DNA from 3 places in the Azospirillum sp. UENF 111221 genome. Region 1 is predicted to be linked to each of the others. Evidence: riboswitches for the same ligand, from Rfam matches in the RefSeq annotation. Region 1 holds a riboswitch; each other region holds the start of a gene.

Region 1 (9,421 bases):
CGCTGCCCGGCCGCTACTGCGTCCTGATGCCCAACACCGGCCGTGGCGGCGGGATTTCCCGCAAGATCACCAACCCGGCCGACCGCAAGCGCCTGAAGGAAATCCTGTCGGATCTCGACATTCCCGACGGCATGGCGGTGATCCTGCGCACCGCCGGGCTGGAGCGCTCCAAGCCCGAGATCAAGCGCGACCTGGAATATCTCCTGCGCCTGTGGGACGACATCCGCGAACAAACGCTGAAGTCGTCGGCGCCCTGCCTCATCTATGAAGAGGCGAACCTGATCAAGCGGTCGATCCGCGATCTCTATTCCAACGACATCGACGAGATTTGGGTCGAGGGCGAGGCCGGCTTCCGCACGGCGCGCGAGTTCATGGACATGCTGATGCCGGGACATTCCCAGCGCGTCCAGCTGTACCGCGACAGCCAGATCCCGCTGTTCCACCGCTATCAGGTGGAAACGCAGATCGACGCCATCCACAGCCCGGTGGTGCAGCTGCGTTCCGGCGGCTACATCGTCATCAACCCGACCGAGGCGCTGGTCTCCATCGACGTCAACTCCGGCAAGTCGACCCGCGAGCGCAACATCGAGGAAACCGCCTACAAGACCAACCTGGAGGCCGCCGACGAGGTGGCGCGCCAGCTGCGTCTGCGCGATCTGGCCGGCCTGATCGTCATCGACTTCATCGACATGGAGGAGCCGCGGAACAACGCCGCCGTCGAGCGCCGCATGAAGGAGGCGATGAAGAACGACCGGGCGCGCATCCAGCTCGGCCGCATCTCCGCCTTCGGCCTCCTGGAACTGTCGCGCCAGCGTCTGCGTCCGTCGCTCCTGGAGACCAACTTCGAGCGCTGCCCGCACTGCTCGGGCACCGGCGTCGTCCGGTCGGTCGAATCCGCCTCGCTGCACGTCCTGCGCGCCATCGAGGAAGAGGGCATCCGCAAACGCTCGGCCGAGATCACCATCTTCGTCCCGACCTCCATCGCGCTCTACATCCTCAACCAGAAGCGCGGTGAACTGGCCAAGATCGAAGAGCGTCACGCCTTCAGCGTGATGGTCCAGGCCGACGACGGGCTGATTGCACCGGATCACCGTCTGGAGCGCAACAAGGCCCGCCTGCCCGACGAGGACGCCCCGCTGGTCAGCGCCGACCGCGTGATGGCAGAGACCGACCGCGCGCTCGCCGCCGAGCCGGTCGAAACGGTGGAGGAGCCGGAAGCCGAGACCGAGGCCGTGCAGGCCGAGGAGACCGGCGAGCGTGCCGAAGCCAACGGCGAGGGCACCGGCGAGGATCGCCGCCGCCGCCGCCGCCGCCGCCGTGGCCGTGGCCGTGACCGCGAGGACGGCCGGACCGAGGGCGACAGCGCCGAAGGCGAGGCCGAGACGGACGAGGCGGATCAGGACGCCGGCCAGGACGCCGATGAGAGCGTTCTGCCGGTTGCCGCCGAAGCCATCCCCGGTGCCGCCATCTCCGAACCCGAGACCGATTCCGCCGACGCCGAAGGCGACGACGGGGATGAGGATGACGGCGAGGACGAGACCGGCGCCGATGCCGGCGAGCGCAACGGCGATGGCCGCAAGAAGCGCCGCCGCGGCAAGCGTGGTGGCCGTCGCCGGTCGCGCCGCGAGGGTGCGGAAGGCCTGGAGGGCGGCGAAGACGCCGCCGACCAGCAGCCCGACGCCGCTCCGGTCGCTCCGGCCCAGACGGCGCAGGCTCCGGCCGAGGCGAGCGATCTCGACTGGATCCTGGCCGGCGAAGCCGCTCCGGCGGTCGAGGAAGCCCCGGTTCCGGTGACCGCCACCGAACCGCCGGTGGCCGCTCCGGCCGACGCTGCCAAGGCGCCCGCCAGGAAGGCGTCGCGCAAGCGCAAGGCCGCCGCCGAGGCGCCGGTCGAAGCCGCCCCCGCGGCTGCTCCTGCGGTCGTCGCCGAAGCTCCGGCCAAGGGCCGCAAGCGCAAGGCCGCTGCCCCGGTCGAAGCGCCGGTCGAGGCCGTTGCCGAAACCGCGCCGAAGAAGGCGTCGCGCAAGCGCAAGGCCACCGCCGAGGCGCCGGTCGAAGCCGCGCCCGAGCCGACTCCGGCGGCCGCTGCCGAAGCCCCGGCCAAGGGCCGCAAGCGCAAGGCCGCCGCTGCGGTCGAGGCGCCGGCGGAGACCGTTGCCGAAGCCGCTCCGGCCAAGAAGGCGTCGCGCAAGCGCAAGGCTGCTGCCGAGGCCCCGGCCGAAGCCGCGTCCGAGCCCGCGGCAGCCACGCCGGCCCCGGCTCCCGAGCCGGCTGCGGCTGACAACGATGCCGACGCCGATGCCAAGCCGCGCCGCGGCTGGTGGAAGCGGTAAGCCCAACGGCCCAACCGGGACCTCTGGAACGGGAAAAGGCGCCGCAAGGCGCCTTTTCCTTTTCCCGGACGTTATCACCCCTGCCACAGGACAGGTCGGACCATGAGCAAGGCCTTCACCCGCGAGACCGACACGCAGGACGACGACGACCTCGACGATCCGGCACCGTTGCCGCAGGGCTTCAAGAACTACATGACCCCGCCCGGCTTCCAGCGCATGCAGGAGGAACTGCGCCACCTGCTGCGGGTGGAGCGGCCGAAGATGGTGGAGGTGGTGTCCTGGGCCGCCGGCAACGGCGACCGCTCGGAGAATGGCGATTATCTGTACGGCAAGAAGCGCCTGCGCGAGATCGACCGCCGCATCCGCTTCCTGAACAAGCGGCTGGAATCGGCGGTGGTGGTCAATCCGCAGGACCAGAAGAACCGCGAACAGGTCTTCTTCGGCGCCACCGTCACCTATGCCCGCGAGGATGGGGCGGAGAACACCGTCACCATCGTCGGCGCCGACGAGGTCGACCCCGACCGCGGCCATGTCAGCTGGATTTCCCCCATGGCCCGTGCCCTGCTTAAGGCGCGGGAGGGTGATCTGGTGGACGTGCGCACCCCGGCGGGACTGGAACAGGTCGAAGTGCTGGAGATCCGGTACGCCGACTGACGAAGGGGGCGGCGACCCGCCCCCCGCCAGACTTTATTCCGCTGTCGGCTGGTAAATCTCCCCACCCGACTGGCGGAACTTCTCCGACATCTCGGCCATGCCGGACTCCGCGGCGTCGCGGATTTCCTGCGTGATCTTCATCGAGCAGAATTTCGGCCCGCACATCGAACAGAAATGCGCGGTCTTGGCGCCTTCCGCCGGCAGGGTCTCGTCGTGATAGGCCATCGCCGTGTCGGGATCGAGCGACAGGGCGAACTGGTCGCGCCAGCGGAATGAGAAGCGGGCACGCGACATGGCATCGTCGCGCAACCGCGCCGCCGGGTGTCCCTTGGCGAGATCGGCGGCATGGGCGGCGATCTTGTAGGCGATGACGCCGGCCTTAACGTCGTCGCGGTCGGGCAGGCCGAGATGCTCCTTCGGCGTGACGTAGCAGAGCATCGCCGTGCCGAACCAGCCGATCATCGCCGCACCGATGGCACTGGTGATGTGGTCGTAGCCGGGTGCGATGTCGGTCACCAACGGCCCGAGCGTGTAGAAGGGCGCCTCGCCGCACAGCGCCAGCTGCTTCTCGACATTGTGCTTGATCTTGTGCATCGGCACATGGCCCGGCCCTTCGATCATCACCTGCACGTCGCGCGCCCAGGCGATCTTGGTCAGCTCACCAAGCGTCTCCAGCTCGGCGAACTGGGCGGCGTCGTTGGCGTCGGCCTGGCTGCCCGGCCGCAGCCCGTCGCCCATCGACAGCGCCACGTCATAGGTCCGGCAAATCTCGACGATGTCGGCGAAGTGGTCGTAGAGGAAATTCTCGCGGTGATGCGCCAGGCACCATTTGGCGATGATCGAGCCGCCGCGCGAGACGATGCCGGTCACCCGCTTCGCCGTCAGCGGGATGTGGGCCAGCCGCAGGCCGGCATGGATGGTGAAGTAATCGACGCCCTGCTCCGCCTGCTCGATCAGCGTGTCGCGGAACAGCTCCCAGGTCAGATCCTCGGCCCTACCCTTCACCTTCTCCAATGCCTGATAGATCGGCACGGTACCGATGGGAACCGGGGAGTTGCGCAGGATCCATTCGCGGGTCTGGTGGATGTCGGCGCCGGTGGACAGGTCCATCACGGTGTCCGCCCCCCAGCGGATCGACCAGACCATCTTCTCCACCTCCTCCTCGATGGAGGAGGTCACGGCGGAATTGCCGATGTTGGCGTTGATCTTGGTCAGGAAGTTGCGGCCGATGATCATCGGCTCCGACTCGGGATGGTTGACGTTGGACGGGATGATCGCCCGCCCGCGCGCCACCTCGTCACGGACGAATTCCGGGGTGATGAAGTCGGGAATCTCGGCGCCGAAATCCTCGCCGTCCCGGGCAGCCTCCAAGGCGGCGGCGCGACCCAGATTTTCGCGGATGGCGATGTATTCCATCTCCGCGGTGACGATTCCGGCGCGGGCATAGGCCATCTGGGTCACCGCCCCGCCACCCTTGGCGCGCAGCACGCCGTTGTCGGCGGTCTCGACATCGCCGCGCGCCAGGATCCAGTCGCGGCGGTGCTTGGACAGGCCGGTCCGGACGTCGATGGCAACCGACTCGTCGGTGTAGGGACCGGAAGCATCATAGACGGTCAGCTGCGGCTCGCCGCCCGACAGCGCGATCTCGCGCAGGGCGACGCGCAGATCGGGGAAGCGCGTGCCGGGCACGTGGATTTTCCGCGACGACGGCAGCGGGCCGGTCGAAATGCGGATGGCGGTCTCGTTGAAGTCCTTAGGCATTGGGTTTCTCCGTCGGAGGTGGGCGGACAAACCCGGGACTGCGGACGGAGGTGCGGTATCTTCGTGCGGGCCGTTCTCGGAATGGCTTCCCCGGCGTGGCGGGGCCGATACGGCCGGACGGGGCGAGAATCGGCCCGTCACGAGGTCCCTCCCTTCGCCGGTATGACCCGGATCAGGTTCGAAGGGTCACCACGCTGCCGGCTTGCGCAGTGCGCCGCCCGGCCGTTGGTATCTCAGCCCCCTGTCGGGACCCCCCTGGAATGCGGCCCATCCTGCCGCCGACGGACGGTCGTGTCAAAAGGAAAGCGCTGCGGACGATCCGCCTGCCATATTGTGGAAACGCGCTACATCCAGCGTTTCGACCGGACATAGACCATCGGCAGCAACGCCGACAGCAGCATCAGACCCAAGGCGCTGGCATAACCGAAGGGCGACTGGCTGCCGGGCATGTCGGTGAAGTTCATGCCGCCGATGCTGGCGACGAGGGTCGGCGGATAGAGCAGGACGGTCAGGACCGACACGATCTTGACGATCTCGTTCTGCTCGACATTGATCTGTCCCAATGCGGTGTCCAGCGCCAACGCGACCTTTCCCGATAGGAATCGGGCATACTGGTCGAGCCCGCGCAGATCCTGCAGGGTGGTCTTGGCCCAGCGCCGCGTCGCCTTGCCGGCGTTCCAGCCGTCGCCGCGCGCCAGGAAATCGGTCATGCGGGTGAGGCTGGCCAGACTGATCCGCGCCTTGCCGATCAGATGGCCGGCATGGCCGATGCGCTTCAACGTCTGGGCGTCGTCCAGCGTCTCGCCGCGGGAGCGCAGCTTGCGCCCGCGGAAGTAACGGCGGTTCAGCGCATCCATTTCCACCCCGGTCCGCCGCAGCACGACGGAGGTGCGGTCGATCATCCCGTCCACCAGGGCGGCCAGCACCAGCTCGCCGCGGGCGGCGGAGACCTGCCCATGGGTGGCGCGGCGGCGGAAGGCCAGCAGGGCCTGCGGGTCGATGTCGTGGATGGTCACCAGCCGCCGGCCGGCCAGAACGAAGCTGACGGTGGCGATACGCGGCTCGTCGGTGTCGGCCCAGACCAGGGCGGTGACGGTCATGGTCAAGGCACCACCGGCCACGCGCAGACGGCTCGATTCCTCGATCTCCGCCATCTGCTCGCGGGTGGGCAGGCCGGTGCCGATCAGCGCCTCCGCCCGCGCCAGCTCGTCGGGCGTCGGGTTGATCAGGTCCAGCCACACGGCAGTGTCGGGCAGCGTGACCGACACGTCTGCGGCCTCCCTGTCCCAGCGCAGCAGACCGCCGTCATTGACAAAAACATGCAGCAAGTCTGCGCTCCTCGCGTGGCTTTGAACTGAGCTTATCCTTTGCCCATGTGGAACAGCAGGACGGCAACGTGATCGACGGCATCACCCCCGCGCGCTCGCCATTTCCAGCAGACGCACCCCAAACCCTCCATTTACGTCAACCAGTTCGCCATGGGCAATTGCCTGCCCTTCGACACAGACATCGACCGGCGCCTGAACCGGACGGTCCAAATCCAACACGCCCCCATGGATCAGCGCCAGAATGTCGGCTAGGCGTCGTTCCACCGTGCCAACGATGACCGAAAGCGTCACTTCCACCTCAAGCAGGGCGGACATTGCCGGCTTCGCTCCGGCGTCCGCCACCGATGCAGCCATCTGGGGGAGTTGACGGGGGATCTCCAGGTCATCCGGTTCGGAGGCGACGACAACCCGCCAGCACCGCTTGCCGGCACGGAGCCGCCCGGTCACCAGCGAGCGCCCCGCCACCTCGACGCGGACGGCCCCATCGGAGTCGCCGTCGACGGCAAAGACCGTCCCAGCTGCCGCCGCCAGCAGATCGCATAATGGCAGCTGTATCGTACCGACCACAACCTGCACGGTCGTCATGCTGTGCAGCGTCTCCCGCACCAGATGGCGGCGCCACAACGGATCATTGCCGAAGCGTTCTCCGGCAAACATGGACTGAAGCTGTGGGCGCACCGGTTCCAAGAGCCCATAGGGCAGGAGCAGATCCAGGCCACCGCTCCGCCCCTCCAGTTCGACCGCGAGTTGCACGCACATGCAGCCGCAAGACGGTCGGGCGATGGTCGCAAAACGCGGGGATGTTTCGATGCGGTCCGCATCGAAACGCACCGTGCCCACCGGCTGGAAAGCCGCTCCGAGGTCGCCCAGCAGCCGGTGGGCCATCCCCATCGCCAACTCAAAATCAAATTTGCTGAGAGTGCGCGACGGAATGCGCAGGCAAACATCGGCCGGATCGCCGCCGAGCAAGGCTTCTCCCAACGCCTCGACAAAGGCCCGGTCGATGGCGAGCAGTCCGTAATCGTCCCAGGGATCCGCACGAAACGGGATCAGCGGCCGTTCGCCCGTCTCGTCATCGATCCAGTCGGCAAAGCGCACCGACCGCATGCTCATCAGAGCCACATCCACAGACGCACCGCTATGGGCGCGCAGGGAGGTGGCAAGCATGCGCACGAAACGGTCGATCACCACCTCGAGCATCGGCAGGCGGTCTACCGAAACCCGCCTGTTCTGGAGCAGGGCCGCCAGGCCCGATGACAGAACCGGCGGGGTCCAGCCTGCCTCCGCATCCTGCGCCGGTGGGCTGGGCCCGACGACGGTATCCATGGGGGCGGTTTCCACGGGGCGGCATCGGCGGCAACGCGAAGCGCGTTTTGCCGGTCCGGTGCCACATGGTCGAGAATACGGGCGAGGGCCTCCGCCCCGACGGCGGACTTCCGCAGACTCGGCCATCGTCAGCACTTGGTCGAGAACCGCGAGCGCGGCGGGGGATGGCCGACGTGTGCGCGACAGGCAGCGCACCACAAGCGGCTGAAGCTGGTCGTCCAACGCCATCAGCGCCTCGGCCGCCACTTCAGCTGGAAGAGCGGACAGCACCGCAGCAATGGTCTGGGGCGCCTCGCCACCGAGAAGACGGGCAAGCCGGTCAGCCGGCACAGTCCGCAAACCGCACAAGGGAACTCCGTCCGCCGCCATGCCGGCCTCCCAGGCAGTTCTGCGCAGAGTGGATCCCGAATGGCCCTGCCAGAGATTCGGGTCCTGGCGAATGCTCACCGCCGACCACGAGAGCAGGCGGAACACCAAAAGTCTAGACGATACGACCGCCGCGACGTGGCTTTTCGGGCGGTTTGGCGGGCGCGGCCTTCCCCCCGTCATCGAGGTCCAGCATCGCGCCCTCGTCCTTCAGCGCCTGTTCCAGCTTGCGGCGGAAGGCGCCGCCATCCCGCTTGGCGTCGAGGAAATGGCCGACAGCCTCCTTCGCCGCGTCGCTGTCATAGGGGACCTTGCCCAGAGCGGCCAGCCGGGCACGCTCCACCAGCTTCGGGTCCATCTTCTCGCGGATGGCCTTCATCTGGCGGAGCAGGTCCTTGCGCAGGTCGTTCATCGGGTCCCCATAAGCAGCGTCAGGCCTTGCCGATCAGGGTGCCGGCGCCACCCTCGGTGAAGATCTCAAGCAGCAGCGCATGCGGCACGCGGCCATCCAGGATAACAGCGGCATCGACGCCCTGCTCCACCGCACCGATGCAGGTCTCGATCTTCGGGATCATGCCGCCGGACGCGGTGCCGTCGGCGATGGCCTTGTGGGCATCCTCCAGCGACATCTTCTCGATCAGCTTCTTTTCCTTGTCGAGCACGCCGGCGACGTCGGTCAGCAGGAAGAAGCGCGCCGCCTTCACCGCCGCCGCGACCGCGCCGGCCGCCGTGTCGGCGTTGATGTTGTAGGTGTCGCCATTCACGTCGAAGCCGACCGGCGCGATCACCGGGATGATGTCCGACTGGGCGAGCGCATGCAGGATCTGCGGGTTGACCTTGTAGGGCTCGCCGACGAATCCCAGGTCCAGCACCCGCTCGATGTTGCTGTCGGGATCGCGCTGGACGCGCTCCAGACGGCGGGCGGTGATCAGGTTGCTGTCCTTGCCCGACAGACCGACGGCACGGCCGCCGGCGCTGTTGATGGCGGCGACGATCTGCTTGTTGATGGAGCCGGCCAGCACCATCTCGACCACCTCGACCGTCTCCTTGTCGGTGACGCGCAGGCCGTCGATGAAGCTGGACTTGATCTTCAGACGCTCCAGCATCTGGCCGATCTGCGGCCCGCCGCCATGGACGACCACCGGGTTGATGCCGACCTGCTTCAGCAGGACGATGTCACGCGCGAACAGCTCCGCCAAGCTGGCGTCGCCCATGGCGTGGCCGCCGTACTTGATGACGAAGGTGCTCCCGGCATAACGGCGCATGTAGGGCAGCGCTTCGGACAGGGTACGGGCCTTGGCGAGCCACTCGTCACGGGTGGGAGTCTGCACGGGAGGATGCCCTTTGTCGGGGTGGAGTGTCGGGCTTCTTTAACGGAAAGGTCGGCCGGTTGCCTAGGGGGCAATTTATCGGTCACACACCCCCGTGACGGCCTCCTGCGGCCGCGGCAGCCGTGCCGCCGGCCGGACGCCACAATCCGGCCAGCCGCGTCATCGGCTGGGTCAGCGCGGTGACGGCCACCGCCATCAGCACCATCGCCGAAAAACAGGGGCCGGACAGCACGCCCGCCTCCAGCAGGACGGTCAGGACGATGACCTCCATCAGCCCCTTGCACGGCATCAGCGTGCCGAGCCGGAGCGCGTCGGGCCAGGA
Region 2 (9,421 bases), 2.0 Mb from region 1:
GATCCGAAGGGCGGCGATCCTATGTTGAAGCTGGACAGCGTGCCCGGCAGCAAGCCGGCGGCAAAGCGCTGACCCTCTCCGAACTCAAGCCGTAAAGGGCCAATCGACCATGACGGGTTTCCCGCTTCCCGACATTGACTGCGTCGCGGATTCTGATCCGCTCCGTCGCCCGGACGGAGATCATGCCCTATTTCCAGAAGCTCGACGCCGCCGGCATCCGGCAGAAGACCGGCCCGACCGACCTCGTCACGCTGGCGGACGAGGCGGCGGAGCGGGCCTTGACCCCGGCGCTGTCGGCGCTGCTGCCGGGCAGCCGCGTCGTCGGGGAGGAGGCCGCATCCGAGGACGAGCGCGTGCTCGAACGCATCCATGGCGACGACCCGGTCTGGATCATCGACCCGGTGGATGGCACGATCAACTTCGCCCAGGGACGGCCGATGTTCGCGGTGATCGTCGCGCTTGCCTGCAAGGGTGAGACGATCGCCGGCTGGATTCACGATCCGGTCGACGGCCGGATGGCGACGGCGGTGAAGGGGCAGGGGGCTTGGCTCGACGGGCGCCGCGTCCATGTCGCGCCGGCCGTGCCGTTGCGGCAGATGGTGGGCGCACTGTCCACGCGCTTCTGCAGCGAGGAGATGAGGCTCAGATTGGAGGAGCGCAGCGTCGGGCTGGCGGAGCGCGTCTGCCTGTCGAGCGCCGCCCAGGAGTATCTGCGGCTGTTGGAGGGACGGGCGCAGTATTCGCTCTATCACCGGCTGATGCCCTGGGACCATGCGGCCGGCGTTCTGCTGCATGCCGAGGCGGGCGGCCATTCGGCGCTGATCGACGGGACACCCTACCGGCCTGGACTGTTGAACGGCAGCATCCTGCTGGCGCCCGACCGCGAAAGCTGGCAGGCGCTGCACGGACAGCTTTTCGGCTGAGTGCGTCCTTGGGGCAGGAGGGCGACAGCCCTCCCGCGCCCCTTCAATGTGCCAGCAACGCCGGCAGGGCCAGCCCGTCCAGCACCGTGCGGGTCGCCCCGCCCAGAACCAGTTCGCGCAGGCGGGAGTGGCCGTAGGCGCCCATCACCAGCAGGTCGGCGCCCTGGTCGGTGCAGCAGGACAGGATCATGTCGCCGACCTCGCCGCCGGACGCGATGACCGATTGCGGACGTGCGGCGATGCCGTGGCGGTGCAGCCACTCGACCAGGGTCGCGGCTTCCCTGCTCTGTTGCCCGAGCGGCTCCACGGTCAGCACGGTGACGGATTCCGCAGTTTCCAGAAAGGGCATGGCGGCGCGGACCGCACGGGTGGATTCGCGCGTGTTCTTCCAGGCGATCAGCACATGGCGGCCGATGGGCGCCGCCGCCGGCTGCTTCGGCGGCAGGACCAGGACCGGCGTGGCGGTCTCCAGCGGCAAACGGTCGGGGATGTGGTGCAGAGACACCCGCTCGCCGGCCCGCACCGCCGCGGATTGCGCGACCACGATCAGGTCGGCATAGGCGGCGCGCTCTGCCAGCAGATCGACGTGGTCACCCTCTTCGACCGTCCAGTCGTAGGGCAGCCCGTCAAGCGACTTGCGGACCTCCTGCTCGATCCGCTCGGCATTCTCATGGGCGATTGCGGTCGCCTCCGCCATGAAGCCATAAGACGCGGCGCGGCCGGTGGCGCCCGCCGGCATCGACACCGGGGTGGCGATGTAGAGCGCCTGGATATGTGCGGAGAAACGCTTGGCCAAAGCCGCGGCCACCGCCAGACGGCTGGCGTGGGCGTCGTCGTTGGCCATGTGCAGCAGGATGGTCTTGATCGGCATGCCCTCGCGTCTCCCAACATTATGATCGGTCCACCATCAGCCGGCGGAGCGGTTTCCCTCTAGGTAACGCTCCGCCGGGGTCGATGGCAACGCCGGTCAAGGGAAAGGCAGGCGGTTACTTCACAACCACCGCATATTGGTCGATCGGCGCCACGGCCTTGATCAGACCGCGGGCCTTGAGGAACTCGGCGAAGCGGGTGTAGCGCTCGGCATCCAGGGCGGCCGGGCTGTGGGCGAAGCGCGGTAGCGTGTCGGCCCAGGCGCGGCGGTTCAGCTCGTCGTTCAGTTCGGGCCGGCCCTTGACGAAGGCGGCCTGCGACTCCTCCGGATGGTTCAGGATGTAGAGCGTCGCCCGCTCCACCGCCGCCAGGAAGCGCTTGAAGCGGGGATCGTTCGCCTTGTCCTTGCGGGCGACCAGAATCAGCTCGTCATAGGGCGGAACGCCCTCTTCCTCGGGATAGAAGGCACGGCCAGGGTGTTTCTCGATCTCCATCTGGTTCAGTTCAAAGTTGCGGAAAGCACCGACCACCGCATCGACCTGGCCCGACAGCAGCGACGGCGACAGGGAGAAGTTGACGTTCACCAGCTCGACATCCTTCAGGCTCAGCCCCTGCTTCTCCAGCATGGCGCCCAGCAGAGCGTCCTCGAAACCGGCGATGGAGTAGCCGACCTTGCGGCCCTTCAGATCCTTCAGCGTCTTCACCGGCCCGTCGCGCAGCACGACGACGGAGTTCAGCGGCGTGGACACCAGCGTGCCGATGCGGACCAGGGGCAGTTCCTCGGCCACCTGCAGGATCAGCTGCGGCTGGTAGGAGACGGCGATGTCGGTCCCGCCGGCGGCCACCAGCTTCGGCGGGTCGTTGGGATCGGCCGGGGCGGTCAAGGTGACCTCGAGACCGGCATCCTTGAAGAAGCCCTTCTCCTGCGCCACCACCAGCGGGGCGTGGTCCGGGTTGACGAACCAGTCCAGCATCACGGACAGCTTGTCCTGGGCCAGCGCGGGAAGCGAGGTCATCAGGCCGGCGGCGATCAGGCCGGCGGTGAAAAGATGCTTCATCGAGTGTCTCTCCCCCTTCAAGGGTTGGCGTCTTCGGCAGGTTGGGTATCGGGTTGCCAGGGCAGGGCACGGCGGGCGAGCGCATCGACGGCGGCATAAAGCGAGACGGCGAAAAGTCCCAGCACCAGCACGGCGGCGAACAGAAGGTCGATCTGCATGCGGGCATTGGCGTGCAGCATCAGGTAGCCGAGACCGGAGGACGACCCCACCCATTCGCCGATCACCGCCCCGATGGGCGCCACCGCGGCGGCGACCCGCACGCCGGACCAGAAGGCGGGCAGGGCGGCCGGCAGGCGGATGCTCCACAGGATCGCGGCGGGCGAGGCGCCCATGGTGCGGGCAAGGTCGAGCCAGCCGGGATCGGTGCGCCGCAGCCCGTCGAACAGCGCGGTCGTCACCGGGAAATAGATGACCAGCACCGCCATGGCGATCTTGGACGCCATGCCGTAGCCGAGCCACAGCACCAGCAGCGGCGCCAGTGCGAAGACCGGGATGGCCTGACTGACCAGAAGCAGCGGCATCAGCCAGCGCCGCGCCGTGCGGAACCGCGCGAGCAGCAAAGCGCTAACCCCGCCCAGCACGACGCCGGCCACGAGCCCGATCAGAATCTCGGCCAGCGTGGTCAGGCCATGGGTCAACAGCAGGGGAGCCTGCCGCTGCATGGCGTCCGCCACCGCCAGCGGACCGGGCAGCAGGTAGCGCGGCAGCCCGGTGGCCCAGACCAGCGCCTGCCAGCCGGCGACCAGCACCAGCAGGGTGATCGCGCCGCGCAGCAGCGCCTTCATTCCGCCAGCCTCCGCAACAGTTCGGCCTGATGCGCCAGCAGGTCCTGATCGTCGACGCGGCGCGGCACCGGGCCGGAGGGCTCCAGCGCCGGTCCCATGATGGCCGGCCGGCCGGTCATCACATGCAGTCGGTCGCCGATGCGCAGCGCCTCCAGCGGGTCGTGGGTGACCATCAGGACGGTGCGGCCGGCCAGCGTCTCCGCCGCGGTTTCCTGCAAACGCAGCCGGGTGATGGCGTCGAGCGCGGAGAAGGGCTCGTCCATCAGGACCAGCGGTCTGTCCTCCATCAGGGTGCGGGCCAGCGCCACGCGCTGCTTCTGCCCGCCGGACAGGGCGGCCGGACGGTCGCGCTCGCGCCCCGCCAAACCGACGCGGTCCAGCAGCGCACGGGCCTGCTCCACCCGTGCCGGGTCGGGACGGCGATGGCGCAGCCGGTCGCCCAGCAGGACATTGTCGAGCACGGTCAGCCAGGGCAGCAGCAGGTCCTGCTGCGCCATGTAGGCGATCCGGCCGGCCAGCGGCTGCCAGTCGCCGGTGACCACCTCGGTCGGCGGCTCCGGCTCGGCCAAGCCGGCGAGGATGCGCAGGAGCGTGGTCTTGCCGACGCCGCTCGGCCCCAGCAGGCAGGTGGTCCGCCCGGCCGGCAGCTCCAGCGTCAGCTCGGAGAACAGCAGTGTGCCGCCATAGGTCAGCCGCGCGCGCGAGATGGTCACCGAAAGCGGCGTCATCGCAGGCACGCGGGCATGCATCGTGGACTGGCGGAGATGGAGAGGGTGCGGTCCCGCATCACTGATCCCTACGCCGGCATGAACCGGATCAGGTTCCAGGGGTCGTCCCGCAACAGGACCTCTCAGCCGCCCATCGGCTCCCCCCAGTGAAGGCGGCGACTATAGGCGCGGACGATCCGTGACCGCAAGCATTGCCGGATGCAGCTTCCGGGATGCGGAAGCGGGCTGCTTGACCGCACCGCCGCAGCGCCTAGTTTCTGACGGGCATCTAAGCAGGTTTTCCGAACTCCGCCCACAGGCGGGCGGGCTCGGGAAACCTGCAAAACCATAGAGTCCGCAGGTTTCTCCAGGCCGGGCCTGTTGCCCGATCTGGAGAAACCTGATTAGGAGTGCCCGTCCTGACCACGCCCTTCCGCACACCGTTGTTCATCGGCGGGGAAATCTACCGCGGCTCGACCTATGGGCCGAAGCATCCGCTGGCGATTCCGCGCGTGTCGACCGCCATCGACCTCAGCCGCGCCATGGGCTGGCTGCCGGACGAGGTCTATCTCGACACCCATGTGGCGAGCGAACGCGAACTGGCGCGCTTCCACACATCCGACTACATCGCCGCGCTGAAGAGGGCGGAGGCCGAGCAGCGGGTCGACGAGGCGACCGCCGCCCGCCACAATCTCGGCAAGCTGGAGAATCCCATTTTCGCCGAGATGTACCGGCGGCCGGCCCACAGCAGCGGATCGGCGTTGCAGGCGGCCAGGATTCTCGGCGACCGGCCCGCCGGTCTGGTCTATGCGCCGGCCGCCGGGACGCATCATGCGCGGCGGGACCGGGCAAGCGGCTTTTGCTATTTCAACGCGCCGGTACTGGGCATTCTGGAATTGCTGGACCATGGGCTGGAGCGGGTCCTCTATGTCGATCTCGACGCCCATCATGGCGATGGGGTGGAGGAAGCCTTCGCCGACGACGACCGGGTGCTGACCGTGTCCATCCACGAGGACGGACGTTGGCCCTACACCGGCAAGGTGGAGGACCGCGCCGGCGGCATGGCTCGCAACCTGCCGGTCCCGCCGGGCTTCAACGACAGCGAGATGGAGCATGTGATGGAGGCGGCGGTCCTGCCTCTCGCCCGTGCCTTCCGACCGCAGGCGATGGTGATCCAGACCGGCGCCGATGCCTTGGCCGAGGATCCGTTGAGCCGGCTGGAGCTGTCCAACCTTGCCCTGTGGGACGCCGTCGCGGCGCTGCTTCCCCTGGCGCCGCGGGTGCTGGTGGTCGGAGGAGGCGGCTATAACCCGTGGTCGGTCGGGCGTTGCTGGGCCGGGATCTGGGCGGTGATGAACGACATCGATCCCGCCGTGCGTCCGACCGCGGAGGCGGAGGCGGTGCTGCGCGCCCTGACCTGGAACCGTGCCGCCGGCCGCAACCCGCCGGAACATTGGTTCACCACGCTGGGCGACGAACGGCGTCCCGGTCCGGTGCGGGATGCTGTGAAGCGGGTGGTGGAGATTGCAATGTCCTGAAGGGTGGAGGTGTCCTGCCCCGCAGCCGACCGACTCATTCCGACGAAATTCGAACCAACCTGTGACGATTCGTTGACGGGGTCGGATTGTTCGTTGATTCTTACTTCTGCTGCGCCGGTGCAGCTTCCGCATCGGGTGATGCGGGCTTCGGCGGGATTTGCGGTAGGAGAACGGGCGGGCGGATGTCGAACACCACGCTGTTCCTGATCGCCATCGTCATCATCATGCTGGCTGCCGTCCCGGTCGCCATGATGCTGAAGGATTTCCTGCCGAACATCATGGAAAAGAGCAACGGCCTGGACCAGATCGAGAACCGCATCTACGTCCTTCATGCCGAGGCGCAGGAGCTTCAAAACCGGGTGAACCATCTGGTCCAGCGTCGGAACAGCCAGTCTTCCGACCGCAACCGGCTGGAAAGCGATATCCGCAAGGCGGAAAAACAGGTTCGGGACCTGTCGGACCAGCCGCCGATGTTCGTGCATGAGGTCGGCGACCCGCAGGCCGGACTGATGAAATTCGTCGCGACGGTGACGCAGGAAAAGGCATCGGCCGCTGCCCGCGCCGCCGGCGAGCGGGCGCAGGTCAACCCCATCTGGCGCTGCACGAACGTGGCCGAGGTCTGGGCGTCGAGCTTCGACGAGGCCAAGCAGATGTGCGACGTGGCCTTTCCGTTCAAAATGGGTTTCCAGAAGACGTTCATGCGCGGCGATGCGCGGGCCGGTGGGATGGCCGGAGGCAGGGCCGCCGGCAAGGGGGTGCCGACGCCGCCCGCAACCGCCCGGGCGAAGGCGGGTGCCGCCACATGATGATCAACTTCATCATCGTCCTGGCCATCGTCGCCATCGGCGCCTGGCTCGGCAACATCTTGATGAGCGTCGAGCAGCGGGTCTCGCAGGCGCGCCAGCGCGTCCGCGGTGTCCGCAACAACCTCGACAAGCTGGATGCCACCATCCACCGCCTGCATCGGGAGGAGGAGACTCTCCATGCCGAGATCGAGGAGCTGACCCGGGAGATGGTGGAACTGTGCAAGAAGCAGGTGGAGGTGCAACAGCGCCTGACCGAAGCGCAGTCGAAGCGTCGCCCCCAAATCCTGATCCTGACCGACCGGCGCAATCCCGGCGACAAGGAATGGCTGGTCACCGTGGTGAACCAGCAGATCGGCGAGATCGATGCCGCCCACCCGTTGGCCGTCGAATGGGCACGTGGGCGCCAGTATCTGGTCTGGGCGGAGTCGGACCGCGAGGCCGGCGAACGTGCCAACCGCCGCTTCAGCGCCCGGCCCGGCTATCAGGTGCGGTCGGTGGCCCCGGTGAAGGACGATCTCTACAACGCCAGCCCGGCCCAAAGCGCGGCTTAGAGCACGGCGGAAACAAGCACCGCCCAGTCTTCGGAAAAAGCAAAAGGCCCTTCTTCCGGTCGCGGAAGAAGGGCCTTTGCGCTGCTCGGTCTACTCCGAACCCGGACGTCAGCGCGCCTTGGCGGTGGCCGGGGTCTGGCGGAAGGCGTCGTGCAGGTAGGGCGACAGCGACTGGCGCATGTTGCGCAGCCATTCATGGATGATGATCAGCGAACGGGAGGCGACCGGCGGGGTCATGCCCAGCTTCACCAGATCCTCGCGGGTCATCGTCGCCACCTGATCCAGCCGGTGGCCGGTCAGGCGCGCCCAGGCCGGGGCGGTGCAGGGCTGCATGGAGATCACCTGCAGGCCCTCGCGTTCCACCATCTCCGCCTTGCGGCGGGCATACTGGCTGTCCTCCAGCTGGGAGAACGGGCCGGAGAAGCCGTTTTCCACAAGGACGCGCTTGGCCTTCGGGGCGATGGTCGCCACCCGCTCCAGCGTCGTCATGCCGGTGGACAGCGAGGCGAGGTCGACGGTCACCGGGACCATGAAGGTCAGCCGTTCGCCTTCGCCAACGTAATAGTCGAAGCCCGACACCTCGGCCCAATTGAAGAACCACTGCGAGATGTTGCCGCCGAAGTCGTACAGGCGGCCACCGCGCTGCAATTCCGGCCCGATCAGGTCCCAGAACTCGTAGAAGCCGTCGCCCGAGCCCATCATGTTCATGAAGTCCTGGGTGATGCGGCGGTGTTCGACCACGTCCGGGCCGAACAGGCGGGCGAGACGCTCGTTCACCTCGTACTCGACGACCTTCAGCTGCAGGCCTTCCAGCATGGCGGTCGCCATCAGGTGATGGGACAGCAGCGTCTTGCCGACGCCGCCGCGGTCATTGAGGACGAAGATCGTGCCCAGCATGCGATCGCCTTTCCAGTATGCGTTTGTTGAGTCGTCTTGGGTCATCGTGGCAGGCATCGGCGGGAATACAGGAGAGCCGGTGCCCGGCGCAACCGCCGTGGACGTCTGATGGGAAGCCGGCTGCGGTTCCGGCCTGGTCATTGCGGGTTCGGGAGGCGTTTCATCCTCCCCGGTTCCGGTCTCGTCCTCCGCCGGCCGGTCTTCGGCAACGGCGGTCGCCGGTGCGAGAAGGTCCAGGGCAGGGGAGGCGGGTTGTGAGGGTTCCTCGACTGCCTTCGGGGCCGGTTTGCCCTCTTCGGCGGGCGCAGGCTCTTCCTGAGTTGGCGGCTCATCCGCGACAGCGTTCGCCCGGGCATCCTCGCCGTCAAGCTCGCTATCAGGATCTGTCGTCTCGGTCAGCAGTTCCGCATCGGAGTCGGCAGCCTCCGTCACGGGCTCGACGGCGGAATCGCTCCCGCCATCCTTCCCGTCTTCCTTCTCGGGGCCATCCTCATCCGGGCCGTGCTCATCCGCATCTGCCGCTTCGTCCTTCAGGCCGGCGGACAGGGCGGCTTCATGCACGGCTGCCAGGGTTTCGGCGGGAAGGGCTGCGGCGCCATGGTCGCCGGCGGCCTCGCCGCGTCCTTCGTTTCCGACGAGGAAGAAGGCGGAGCGCAGGGTAACGGGAGAGATCGGCTGGTTGTCGCGGGCAGTCACCCCCAGCTTGGCCAGCAGATCGGAGATCTCGGCCCAGGACAGGCCGCGCTCGCGCATCAGCCCGATGTCGGCATAGCTTTCGCGCACCGCCTGCATGGCGCTGCGGTTGCCAGCCGGGCGATCGGCAAGGAGCCGTTCAAGTTCCGAGCGGTCGATCGACACCGTATGGGATTCCGGCAAGATGAAATGGCGACGGGGAAGCGCCTGGATGTTGGATCGCAAGGAATCCATTCCCCTGGGGCCGAAAAAATAGTACAAGCGGCCATCACGCGCAAACGGTTTCCAAACGACATCAACGGCGCTAAACAGTGTTGCCCGATCGTGAACCCATCGGTGACGCCGGGCAACTTCGCCGACGCTCCGGCAAATGGCGCCATGACGTTGGCTTTTGGAACCGCCTGCCGGTTGCGCGGGTTGCCATAAGGGTGGGCGCCGCCGTTTCCGACGGATCGGACGTCTTCATCGGGCTGGGCTTGGAACCGGGGTAAGGCCAGGATGCCTCACGATTTTGGTTCGTCACGCGACCGGCGATCCGCACCCTTGCCGGGGGCGGGCATCGGCTTTCACGAGTTGCGGCAAGCGTGCGAAAT
Region 3 (9,421 bases), on a different contig from region 1:
GGCCCACCGTCCGCAGCTCGTACCCCCAGCGGGTCCGGCGCAGGAAGATGTGGAACAGCAGACAGCAGGCCAGCGCCCAGAGGAAGGACAGGTTCAGCGGCGAGGCGGGAATCGCGATGCCGAACCAGCCGAGCGCCCGGTCCATCGACGGCAGCCAGACGCCGGGGTCGAACTCGCGGGTTTCCGGCGACTGGCTGCCGGGGCGGATCAGCACGTCCACCAGCAGCCAGGTCATGATCGACGCGGCGATGAAGTTGAACATGATCGTCGTGATGACGATGTGGCTGCCGCGCTTGGCCTGGAGCCACGCCGGGATGAAGGCCCAGGCGGCGCCGAACAGGGCCGAAGCCAGCACCGCCAGCACGGCCACCACCGGCCAGGGCCAGCCGGTCAGCGCCAGCGCCACCAGCCCGGCGCCGAGCCCACCCAGATAGGCCTGCCCCTCGCCGCCGATGTTGAACAGCCCGCAATGGAAGGCGATGGCGACCGCCAGTCCGGTGAAGATGTAGTCGGTGGTGTAATAGAGGGTGTAGCCGATGGCCTCGGGATATCCCAGGGCCTCCGACACCAGCAGCGACAGCACGTCCACCGGGTTCTCGCCGATCACCAGGATCACCAGCCCCGACAGCACGAAGGCGGCGACGAGGTTGAGAACCGGCAGCAGCGCATACCCGACCCAGCCCGGCACCGCGCCCGGCTGGCCCTTCCCCGATCCGCTCAGCAGCACCGGCATCTCCTGGATTGCCCCTTGCCGGGGATTCTTAACCGCCAATGCTCTGCCGACCAAGCGTTTCGTGATGTGAGAAAGCCAATGGGCACCGGGACTTGGAAGCGTCACAAAAGTCTTGCCGCAACGCAGCATTCTGGCATGCTTCTTACCCATAAAATTTTTATGGCTATGGAGCATGACCGATGCCGCTCGACATTCCGCAGACCTTCCGCCACCACGTCTTCTGCTGCGCCCAGCAGCGCCCGCCCGGCCATCCGCGCGGCAGCTGCGCCGCCAAGGGCGCGCATCCGCTGTGGCAGCGGCTGGATCAGAAAATCCAGGGCAAGGGGCTGGCCGACGTCGGCATGGCGATGACCGGCTGCCTCGGCTTTTGCTCCGCCGGGCCGCTGATGGTGGTGTATCCGGAAGGCATCTGGTACCGGCCGGAAACCCCTGAGGACATCGACGAGATCGTCGACTCGCATCTGGTGAAGGATAAGCCGGTCGAGCGGCTGGTGATGGTTCTGACGCGGTGAGGCGAGCGGGCGCTTCACGCCACTCCCTGAAAGTGCCGGCGCCTACCAGACCTGCGGTTGCGGCATTGGGACACAGGCGCATTTGCCCATAATGTGGGCATCTCCCGCCATTGCCGTTCCGAACCGATTTCATGACCGACGCCGAAACCGCCGACCTGCTGCCTGCCGAGGCCGATTCGGTTCCCTATGCCGTCGGCTGCTTCCTGGGCGCGATCCTGCTGTTCGCGGCGATGGACACGCTGATCAAGTTCCTGACCGCCGATTACCCGGTGCCGCAGCTGATGTTCGTGCGCTCGCTGGTCGCCTTCCTGCTGGTGGGCGGCTACACCCTGACCTGCGGCGGCGGGATCGCGGCGATGCGGACGCGGCGGCCCCTGGGGCATGTCTGGCGCGCCTTCGCCGGGCTGATCTCCATGGGATGCTTCTTCTATGCCTTCCGCGAATTGCCGCTGGCCGACGTCTATGTGCTGAGCTTCGCCGGTCCGCTGTTCATCACTGCACTGTCGGCGCCGCTGCTGGGCGAACCGGTGGGCTGGCGCCGCTGGGCCGCCGTGGTTGTCGGGTTCGGCGGCGTGGTGGTGATGGCGCAGCCGTCGGCCGGGGCGCCGCTGGTGCCGGTGCTGGTCGGGCTGTGCGCCGCCCTGTTCTATGCGCTGGCGGCCCTGGCCGTGCGCGGCCTGTCGCGGACGGAAACCAGTGCCTCCATCGTGCTCTACCTGCTGCTGACGACGACAGTGGTCAGCGGGGCTCTGGCCGTGCCGGTCTGGACGGCGCCGACCGCCTTCGCGCTGGGGTTGATGGCGCTGGTCGGGGCCATCGGCGCCGGGGCGCAGGTGCTGCTGACCCAGGCCTTCCGCCGCGCGCCGCCGGCGGTGGTGGCGCCCTTCGAATATACCGGCATGGTCTGGGCCAGCCTGTTCGGCTGGCTGGCGTTCGGCGACCTGCCGACCGTGCCGGTCCTGGCCGGCGCCATGGTCATCATCGGCAGCGGGCTCTACATCCTGCATCGTGAAACCATAGTGGCGCGCCGCCGGTTGGGTTCTTGACAGGACGGGGCCGGCGGCGACACTCTCGCCGCCTGTTCACGGCTGGGGTGCCCGTGCGGATGCCGGTTCGGCAATCGCAGGGGCTGAGACAACACCCATCGAACCTGATCCGGGTCATGCCGGCGAAGGGAGCCGACCGGAACCCGACGGACCCGCTGAAAGCTGCTGCGAAGCGCCCCGTCTCCTCCGCGTCGCCCCAACCGCCGGCGCGTGTTGAGGAGTATCGGTCATGCGGCGCGCGCTTCCCCTCCTGATCGGCCTGCTGGCCGCATCCTCCTGCCTGTCGTCCGTCTGCCTGTCGTCCGCTGCCCGTGCCGACGACACGCTGTCCTTCCCGGTGCTGGTGCCGCTGACCGGCTTCCTGTCGCTGGAGGGCACCAGCCAGCGCAATGGCGCCGTCCTAGCGCTGAAGCAGACGCCGGCCGGAATCGCCATCGCCTCGGAGGTCGTCGATACCGGCACCTCGCCCGAGGCGGCGGTGACGGCGCTGGAACGCGCGGCCGGCCGCGGCACGGTCGGGGCGGTCGCCGCCAGCATGCTCGGCACCCAGATGCTGGCGATGCTGCCGCTGGCGGGCGAGCTGAAGCTGCCTCTGGTCACCGTGTCGGGCACCGCCTCGATCACCGAGCAGGGCAATCCCTGGGTCTTCCGCTTCTTCCCCGGCGACGCGGTCACCAAGGCCGCCCATGCCCGTTATGTGGTGGAGGAGCTGGGCAAGCGGCAGCCGGCCGTCATCTACCAGACCACCGCCTACGGCCAGAGCGGCAAGGCCCATCTCGACGCCGCCTTCAAGGCGCTGGGCGTCACGCCCGTCTTCGAGGAGGGGGTGGATCCGGCGGCCAAGGATCTGCTGCCGGTGCTGACCAAGGCGCTCGCCGCCAAACCGGACGTGCTGGTCCTGCACCTGCATTCCGGACCGACCGCGCTGCTGCTGCGGCAGGCGGCGTCCAGCGGCGTGACCCTGCCCATCGTCGCCGGCTCCGCCATGCACCAGCCGAGCACCGCGGCCCTGCTGGAACCGGCGGAACTCAAGGGCGTCTGTGCAGAGACCGCGGCCTCGCCGATTTCCGGCGGCACGCCGGAGGTCAAGGCCTTCACCGACGCCTACCGTGCCGCCTTTGGCAAAGAGCCGGACGCTTTCGCGCTCGGCCAGTATGACGGCATGACCATGGTGCTGGAGGCGGTGAAGGCCGGCGCCCGGTCGCCGGACGCCATCCGCAAGGCGCTGTCCGCCGAGACGTTCCAGGGTCTCGCCATGACTTACAAGTCCGACGGCAAGGGCAACATGGCCCATTCCGCCGTCATCGTCTGCTATGACGGGGCCAGCCGGGTGCCGGTGCTGGCGAAGCGGTACGACGACCCGACGCTTGCGGCGAAGTGAACGGATGGCGGCGCTTCAACTGCTGGTCAACGGGGTGGCGCTGGGGGCGGCCTACGCCCTGGTGGCGCTGGGCTTCGTTCTGGTGCTGAACGCCACCTCGGCGGTGAATTTCGCCCAGGGCGATCTGGTGATGGCCGGCGGGCTGCTGGCGGTGGCGGCGGCGCCGCTGATCCCGCTGCCGGGCATCGTCCTGCTGCCGGTCGTTCTGGTGCTGATGGCGGCGCTGGGGCTGCTGCTGGCGCTGGCGGCCTATCTGCCGCTGCGCCGCCGGCCGCCGGTCTCGGTCTTCATCAGCACCATCGCGGTCGGCATCATCCTGCAGAACGGAGCCGCCATCCTGTTCGGGCCGGAGCCGCGCGCCGCACCGCCGCTGTTCGGCGACGATACGCTGCACATCGCCGGGTTGGCGGTGCCCGAGCAGTCGCTTGCCATCGTCGCGGTGGCGGGGCTGCTGATCGGGGCGCAGCAATGGGTGTTTGCCCGCACGCAGTTGGGCCGCCGGTTGCGCGCCACGGCGCAGGATCCGGAGATGGCGCGCGCCTGCGGCGTGCCGGTCACCACGATGATCCTGGTGACCTTCGCCATCGGGGCGGCCTGTGCCGGCGCGGCCGGGCTGCTGCTGGCCAACCGCTATTTCGTCACGCCGACCTCGGGCAGCGACCTGATCCTCAAGGCCTACATCGCGGTGACGGTGGGGGGCTGGGGCTCCGTGCCGGGCGCGGTGGTGGGGGCGCTGTTGATCGCGCTGTTCGAGGTGGGAGTATCGTTGGTGCTCTCATATCCGGCGGCGTTGGGCGCGCTGTATCTGACCTTGCTGGCGATTCTGGTGCTGCGTCCGCAAGGGCTGTTCGGCGAAGCGGTGCGGCGCCGTGGGTGAACGGCACTCTCCGGCCGAGACTGTCGCGCTGATCGCTGGCGCGCTTGCCCTGCTGGTCTATGCGCTGGCCTTCGCGTCCCCCTATGGCCTGCGCGTCCTGACCGTCGCCGGGGTCTATGCGCTGGCGACCTTCGGATTCCAGATCGTCTTCGGGCTCGGCGGGGCGCTGTCGCTGGCGCAGGGCGCCTTCTTCGGCGTCGGCGCCTATGTGACTGGTATCCTCGGCAGCCGCTTTGGGCTCCGTTTCGAGGTGACCTTCCCGCTGTCGATGCTGGTGCCGCTGCTGCTGGCCCTGCCGGTCGGTCTGGCGGTGCTGCGGCTGGAATCGCATTACTTCGCCCTGGCGACGCTCGGCATCGCCCAGGTCCTTCATCTGCTGGCCGTCAACCTGCCGGAGCTGACCGGCGGCTCCAATGGGCTGGCCGGGGTGCCGGCCGCGGTGCTGTTCGGCTGGGCGGTGCCGCGCGGGCTGCCGATGGCCGGGCTTGTGTGGGGGCTGGTCGCTCTCGGCGGGCTGATCGGCTGGCGGCTGGCGCGGGGTCGGCTTGGCCGGTCGTTGACGATGCTGCGCGACGACCCGCTGGCGGCGGCAACGCTGGGGCTCGATGTCGGGCGGCTGCGGCTGATCGCCCTCGGCATCAGTGCGCTGTTCGCCGGGGCTGCCGGGGCGCTCGCCGTCCACACCCAGCGCGTCGTCTCGCCGGAGGTGCTGGAATTCCCGGTCATGGTCTCCATCCTCACCATCGCCATCGTCGGCGGGCGGGGACGGATGGCCGGGGCGGTGCTGGGCGCCGTGCTGTTGCTGCATCTGCCGGAATGGTTCCGCTTCCTGGAGCGCGGCTATCTGGTCGTCTACGGCGTGGCGCTGCTGGCGACCGTGGTGCTGGCGCCGGACGGTCTCACCGGCCTGCTCGACCGCATCGCGGCCCGCCTGTTCAGCCGCCGGACGCGGGCTTCGGTCGAGTCGAAGGAGCCGCCGCGTCCGCAAAACTCGCCGGACGGGCTGGCAGTCGACGATCTGCGCAAGTCCTTCGGCGGTGTGCGGGCGGTGGACGGCGTGTCGCTGGAGCTGCGGCCGGGCAGCATCACCGGGCTGATCGGGCCGAACGGCTCCGGGAAATCCACGGTGATTAACCTGCTGTCGGGACTGGAACGGCCGGATGCCGGGCGGGTGCGGCTCGGCGGGCGCGACGTCACCGGGCAGCGTGCCGACCGGCTGGCCCGCGCCGGACTGGCCCGAAGCTTCCAGGCGGCGGCTTTGCCGACTGGTGCCGGCGTGCTGGAGGCGGTCGCCGCCGCGCGGCTTGCCATCGATCCCGACGCCCGTACGGCGGCGGCGCATGCCCGCTGGGCGCTCGACCGGCTGGGCGTCGGCAGCCTCGCCGGCCAGGGCTGCGACGGGCTGCCGGCGGCGCTGCGGCGGCGGGTGGAACTGGCCCGGTCGCTGGTCCGCCGGCCGGCGGTGCTGCTGCTGGACGAACCCGCCGCCGGCCTGACCGACGGCGAGAAGGCGGAACTGGCGGCCCTGCTGCGCGAACTGGCGCAGGAGGGCGTGGCGATCCTGCTGGTGGAGCATGACATGGGCTTCCTGTTGCCGCTTGCCGGCCGGGTGCTGTGCCTCGACCGCGGCCGGGTCATCTATGACGGGCCGGCCGGCGGCGTACGCCGGGATCCGGCGGTGGCCGCTGCCTATCTCGGCCGGGCGGTACCGGCATGAGCGCGCTGCTGTCCATCCGCGGCCTGAGCGCCGGCTATGGCGGGGCAAGCGCGCTCGACGAGGTGTCGCTGAGCCTTGCGGCGGGGGAGACGGTGGCGCTGCTCGGCGCCAACGGGGCGGGCAAGTCGACCCTGCTGAAGGCCCTGCTCGGCCTTGTGCCGGCGCGGGGGAGCTTCGCTTCGATGGGGCGGACATCGGCGGCCTCGCCACCGAGGCGCGGGTCCGGCGCGGCATCGGCTATGTGCCGGAAGGGCGGCGGGTCTTTGCGGGAATGAGCGTGCGCGACAATCTGGAGGTCGCCGGCCTGCCCGCCGGACGCGACCGCGCACGGGATGTCGAGCGCGTCTTCGCCCTGTTCCCCGACCTTGCCCTGAAGAGCCGTGAGAGCGCCTGGCGCCTGTCCGGCGGCCAGCAGCAGATGCTGAGCCTGGGGCGCGCGCTGATGCGCCGGCCGCGCCTGCTTCTGCTGGACGAGCCGTCGCTCGGCCTGTCGCCCAAGCTGGCCGACGAGCTGTTTGCCGCCGTCCGCCGCATCGCCGACACCGGCACGGCCGTGCTGCTGGCCGAGCAGAGTGCTGCCCGCGCTCTGGCGGTCGCACCGCGCGCCGTGCTGCTGCGGCTGGGGCGCGTCGTCGGCGACGGGCCGGTGGCGGCGCTGTCGGACGAGAGGCTGCGCGAGACCTTCTTCGGCGGCTAGGCGCCTGCCTATGCGTGTCCTGTGCAACAGGTGTCTGTTTCGTGCCACAGGACGGGCGGTTGGACTTGCGGACGGGGGCAGGCGCGGATAGCTTCGCCGCCACAACCATCTATGGATTACCTCGTCATGACCGCCCGCTTCGCCGCATCGCTGTCCGCGCTTCTCCTGCTGGGGGTGGCGTCGGCTCCGGCGATGGCCGAACTGGTGCCGGTGCAGCCGACAATTCCTCCCGCCGCCTATTACGGACTGCCCGAGCCGGAGGCCGAGATCGTCGTTCCCGGCGGCCCGGTGCAGGACGCCAAGCCGGGCAGCGCGCCGAACTCTGCCCCGAACACTGCAGCGGGCAAGCCGGCCGCCAACCCGTCCGCTCCGGCCCCGGCCAAGCCCGACGGGCCGGGCGAGCTGATCGAGAGCTGGGACGGCGGGGCCGCCAAGAAGAAGGACGGCAGCTTCGCCTATTGCGTGGCGGAGGGGGAATTCACCACCGGCCATGTGCTGATGTTCGCGCGCAGCCCGAAGGGCGAGACCAACATCGGCATCGGCATCCCCGGCGCCGACCTGCCCAAGGGCGGCGAGTGGCCGGTGACCATCGAGGTCGACAAGAAGCTGAAGCGGGAGCGGACCGCCGTCGCGTCCCAGCCGGACATGCTGGTGGTCTCCAACGGCAAGGACGAAGAGCTGATCAACGCCCTGATGGGCGGCAACGAGCTGGTGGTGTCGTCGGCCAGCGACCGCATCGTCTTCAAGCTGGCCGGCACCAAGAAGGTGCTGGGCGACCTGAAGACCTGCGTCGACAAGGGCGGCAACGTTCCGCCGATCAAGGTCGCCGCCGGCCGCCCGGCGGACAAGGACCGCAAGAACCGCCTGCCGGAAGGGCTGGACAGCCTGCTGACCGCCGCCGGCGTCCATGACGCCGAGCTGGTGCCGATGGACAAGGTCCCGCAGGACCGCCGCCCGGCCGACGTCGCCTGGCGCTTCGGCCCCATCGTTGGCGGCATCCGCGAACGCGCGGTGGGCGAAGGCGCCAGGATCGACGAGCTGTCCGACAGCTTCGCCGAGGCTATGAAGCAGCGTTGCGAGGGCACGCCGACCGTCGTCCTGAACCAGTCCGAGCAGGCGGGGGCCGTCTGGCTGCGCACCGGATCGGTCGACTGCGCGATGCCGCAGGGCAAGCTGCACGTCACGTTGAACTTCCTGCTGTCGCAGCGCCGCCTGTTCACCGTCATCTTCCACGAGGCCGGCGAGCCCGACGTGCAACTGGCCGACAAGGTGCGCGACAACCTCGCCCAAGTGCTGCGCCGTGCCGGCCTCGCCCCGGCTCCCGCCGTCACCGACGCGACGCCTGCCCAACCTGCGCCCACTCAGGGTGCACCGGCCCAACCCGCACCGGCCCAACCCGCACCGGCCCAGACTGCACCGGCCCAGACTGCGCCGGCACCGGCGGTGCAAGCTCCCGCACCGGCTCCCGCTGCCCCTGCGGCCACCCCTGCGGCCACCCCTGCGGCCCCCGTTCCGCCGACGGTGAAGCCGCAATCGAAACCGCAACCGTCGAAGCCCTGACGGAACTCACGCCCTTCCGGCCCATTGACCCTATACGGAAGGGCCATCGATCAGCGTGACCATGCCTGACAACTCCGCGTCCACCGACGGCGTGGGCGACAACGCCCGCGCCGGAAGCGATCCCTATGCGGCGCTCGATGCCTCAGCCGCCACCACCGTGTCCGAGCGCTGGAGCGTGCGCAACAGCGCGCTCGCCGTGGTCGTGCTGGCCGCACTGGTCGGCGGCGTAGTCGGGCTGGCGGTCGGCCTGCTGCATGAAGCGGTGCTGTTGATGCAGACACTGGCCTTCGACCTGCCCGATGGCGAGCGGCTGGGGCAGGGCGCGCCGGACCTGCTGCGCACACTCGGCGTGCCGGTGGTGGGCGGTTTGCTGCTGGGCATCCTGTCACTGCTGGTGCGGCGCTGGCGCCCCAACGCCATCGTCGACGCGGTGGAGGCGAACGCGCTCTACGGCGGCAAGATGTCCCTGATCGACAGCCTGCGCCTGACGGTGACCACCGCCCTGTCCAACGCGTCGGGCGCATCGGTCGGCATGGAGGCGGCCTATACCCAGGCCGGCGCCGGGCTGGCCTCATCGCTGGGCCAGCGGTTGCGGCTGCGCCGGGCCGATCTGCGCACCATGGTCGGCTGCGGGGCGGCGGCGGCCATCGCCGCGGCCTACCATGCGCCGCTGGCTGGGGCCTTCTACGCTTTTGAACTGGTGTTGGGCGGCTACACCCTGGCCGTGCTGGCCCCGGTCGGAGCGGCGGCGGCGCTGGGGGTGGCGGCGTCGGCCCTGCTGACCGGCGGCGAGGTGCCGCTGGCGCTCGGCCGGCCGGTGGTGATCGCCGGCTGGGATTACGCCGCCTGCGGTGTCGTCGGCTTCCTGGCCGGCTGGCTCAGCATCCTCGCCATGCAG

Evidence for each region. Region 1 has a riboswitch for thiamine pyrophosphate ahead of thiC (phosphomethylpyrimidine synthase ThiC). Riboswitches for the same ligand answer to the same signal wherever they lie in the genome.
Region 2: linked by a shared signal. The riboswitch ahead of ACWPN3_RS16510 (ABC transporter ATP-binding protein) and the one ahead of thiC (phosphomethylpyrimidine synthase ThiC) in region 1 are both predicted to bind thiamine pyrophosphate.
Region 3: linked by a shared signal. The riboswitch ahead of ACWPN3_RS02015 (ABC transporter substrate-binding protein) and the one ahead of thiC (phosphomethylpyrimidine synthase ThiC) in region 1 are both predicted to bind thiamine pyrophosphate.

What each region holds. Positions count from the first base shown of each region.
Region 1 is NZ_JBSNCH010000005.1:2,410,515-2,419,935, reverse strand. It holds gene ACWPN3_RS26235 (Rne/Rng family ribonuclease) at 1-2,333, shown strand, start outside; gene greB (transcription elongation factor GreB) at 2,436-2,987, shown strand; gene thiC (phosphomethylpyrimidine synthase ThiC) at 3,021-4,748, opposite strand; TPP riboswitch at 4,881-5,015, opposite strand; gene ACWPN3_RS26220 (magnesium transporter CorA family protein) at 5,093-6,076, opposite strand; gene ACWPN3_RS26215 (FliM/FliN family flagellar motor switch protein) at 6,158-7,402, opposite strand; partial or broken gene ACWPN3_RS26210 (hypothetical protein) at 7,541-7,771, opposite strand; gene ACWPN3_RS26205 (hypothetical protein) at 7,884-8,180, opposite strand; gene argB (acetylglutamate kinase) at 8,200-9,099, opposite strand; gene ACWPN3_RS26195 (cation:proton antiporter domain-containing protein) at 9,182-9,421, opposite strand, start outside.
Region 2 is NZ_JBSNCH010000005.1:435,341-444,761, forward strand. It holds gene ACWPN3_RS16485 (hypothetical protein) at 1-72, shown strand, start outside; gene ACWPN3_RS16490 (inositol monophosphatase family protein) at 183-923, shown strand; gene ACWPN3_RS16495 (universal stress protein) at 967-1,794, opposite strand; gene ACWPN3_RS16500 (ABC transporter substrate-binding protein) at 1,910-2,851, opposite strand; gene ACWPN3_RS16505 (ABC transporter permease) at 2,869-3,636, opposite strand; gene ACWPN3_RS16510 (ABC transporter ATP-binding protein) at 3,633-4,364, opposite strand; TPP riboswitch at 4,412-4,518, opposite strand; gene ACWPN3_RS16515 (acetoin utilization protein AcuC) at 4,754-5,881, shown strand; gene ACWPN3_RS16520 (hypothetical protein) at 6,064-6,687, shown strand; gene ACWPN3_RS16525 (hypothetical protein) at 6,684-7,238, shown strand; gene ACWPN3_RS16530 (hypothetical protein) at 7,347-8,993, opposite strand.
Region 3 is NZ_JBSNCH010000001.1:445,107-454,527, forward strand. It holds gene ACWPN3_RS02000 (ABC transporter permease) at 1-733, opposite strand, end outside; gene ACWPN3_RS02005 ((2Fe-2S) ferredoxin domain-containing protein) at 913-1,245, shown strand; gene ACWPN3_RS02010 (DMT family transporter) at 1,377-2,291, shown strand; TPP riboswitch at 2,325-2,439, shown strand; gene ACWPN3_RS02015 (ABC transporter substrate-binding protein) at 2,521-3,672, shown strand; gene ACWPN3_RS02020 (branched-chain amino acid ABC transporter permease) at 3,677-4,549, shown strand; gene ACWPN3_RS02025 (branched-chain amino acid ABC transporter ATP-binding protein/permease) at 4,542-6,266, shown strand; partial or broken gene ACWPN3_RS02030 (ABC transporter ATP-binding protein) at 6,263-6,963, shown strand; gene ACWPN3_RS02035 (hypothetical protein) at 7,090-8,523, shown strand; gene ACWPN3_RS02040 (chloride channel protein) at 8,585-9,421, shown strand, end outside.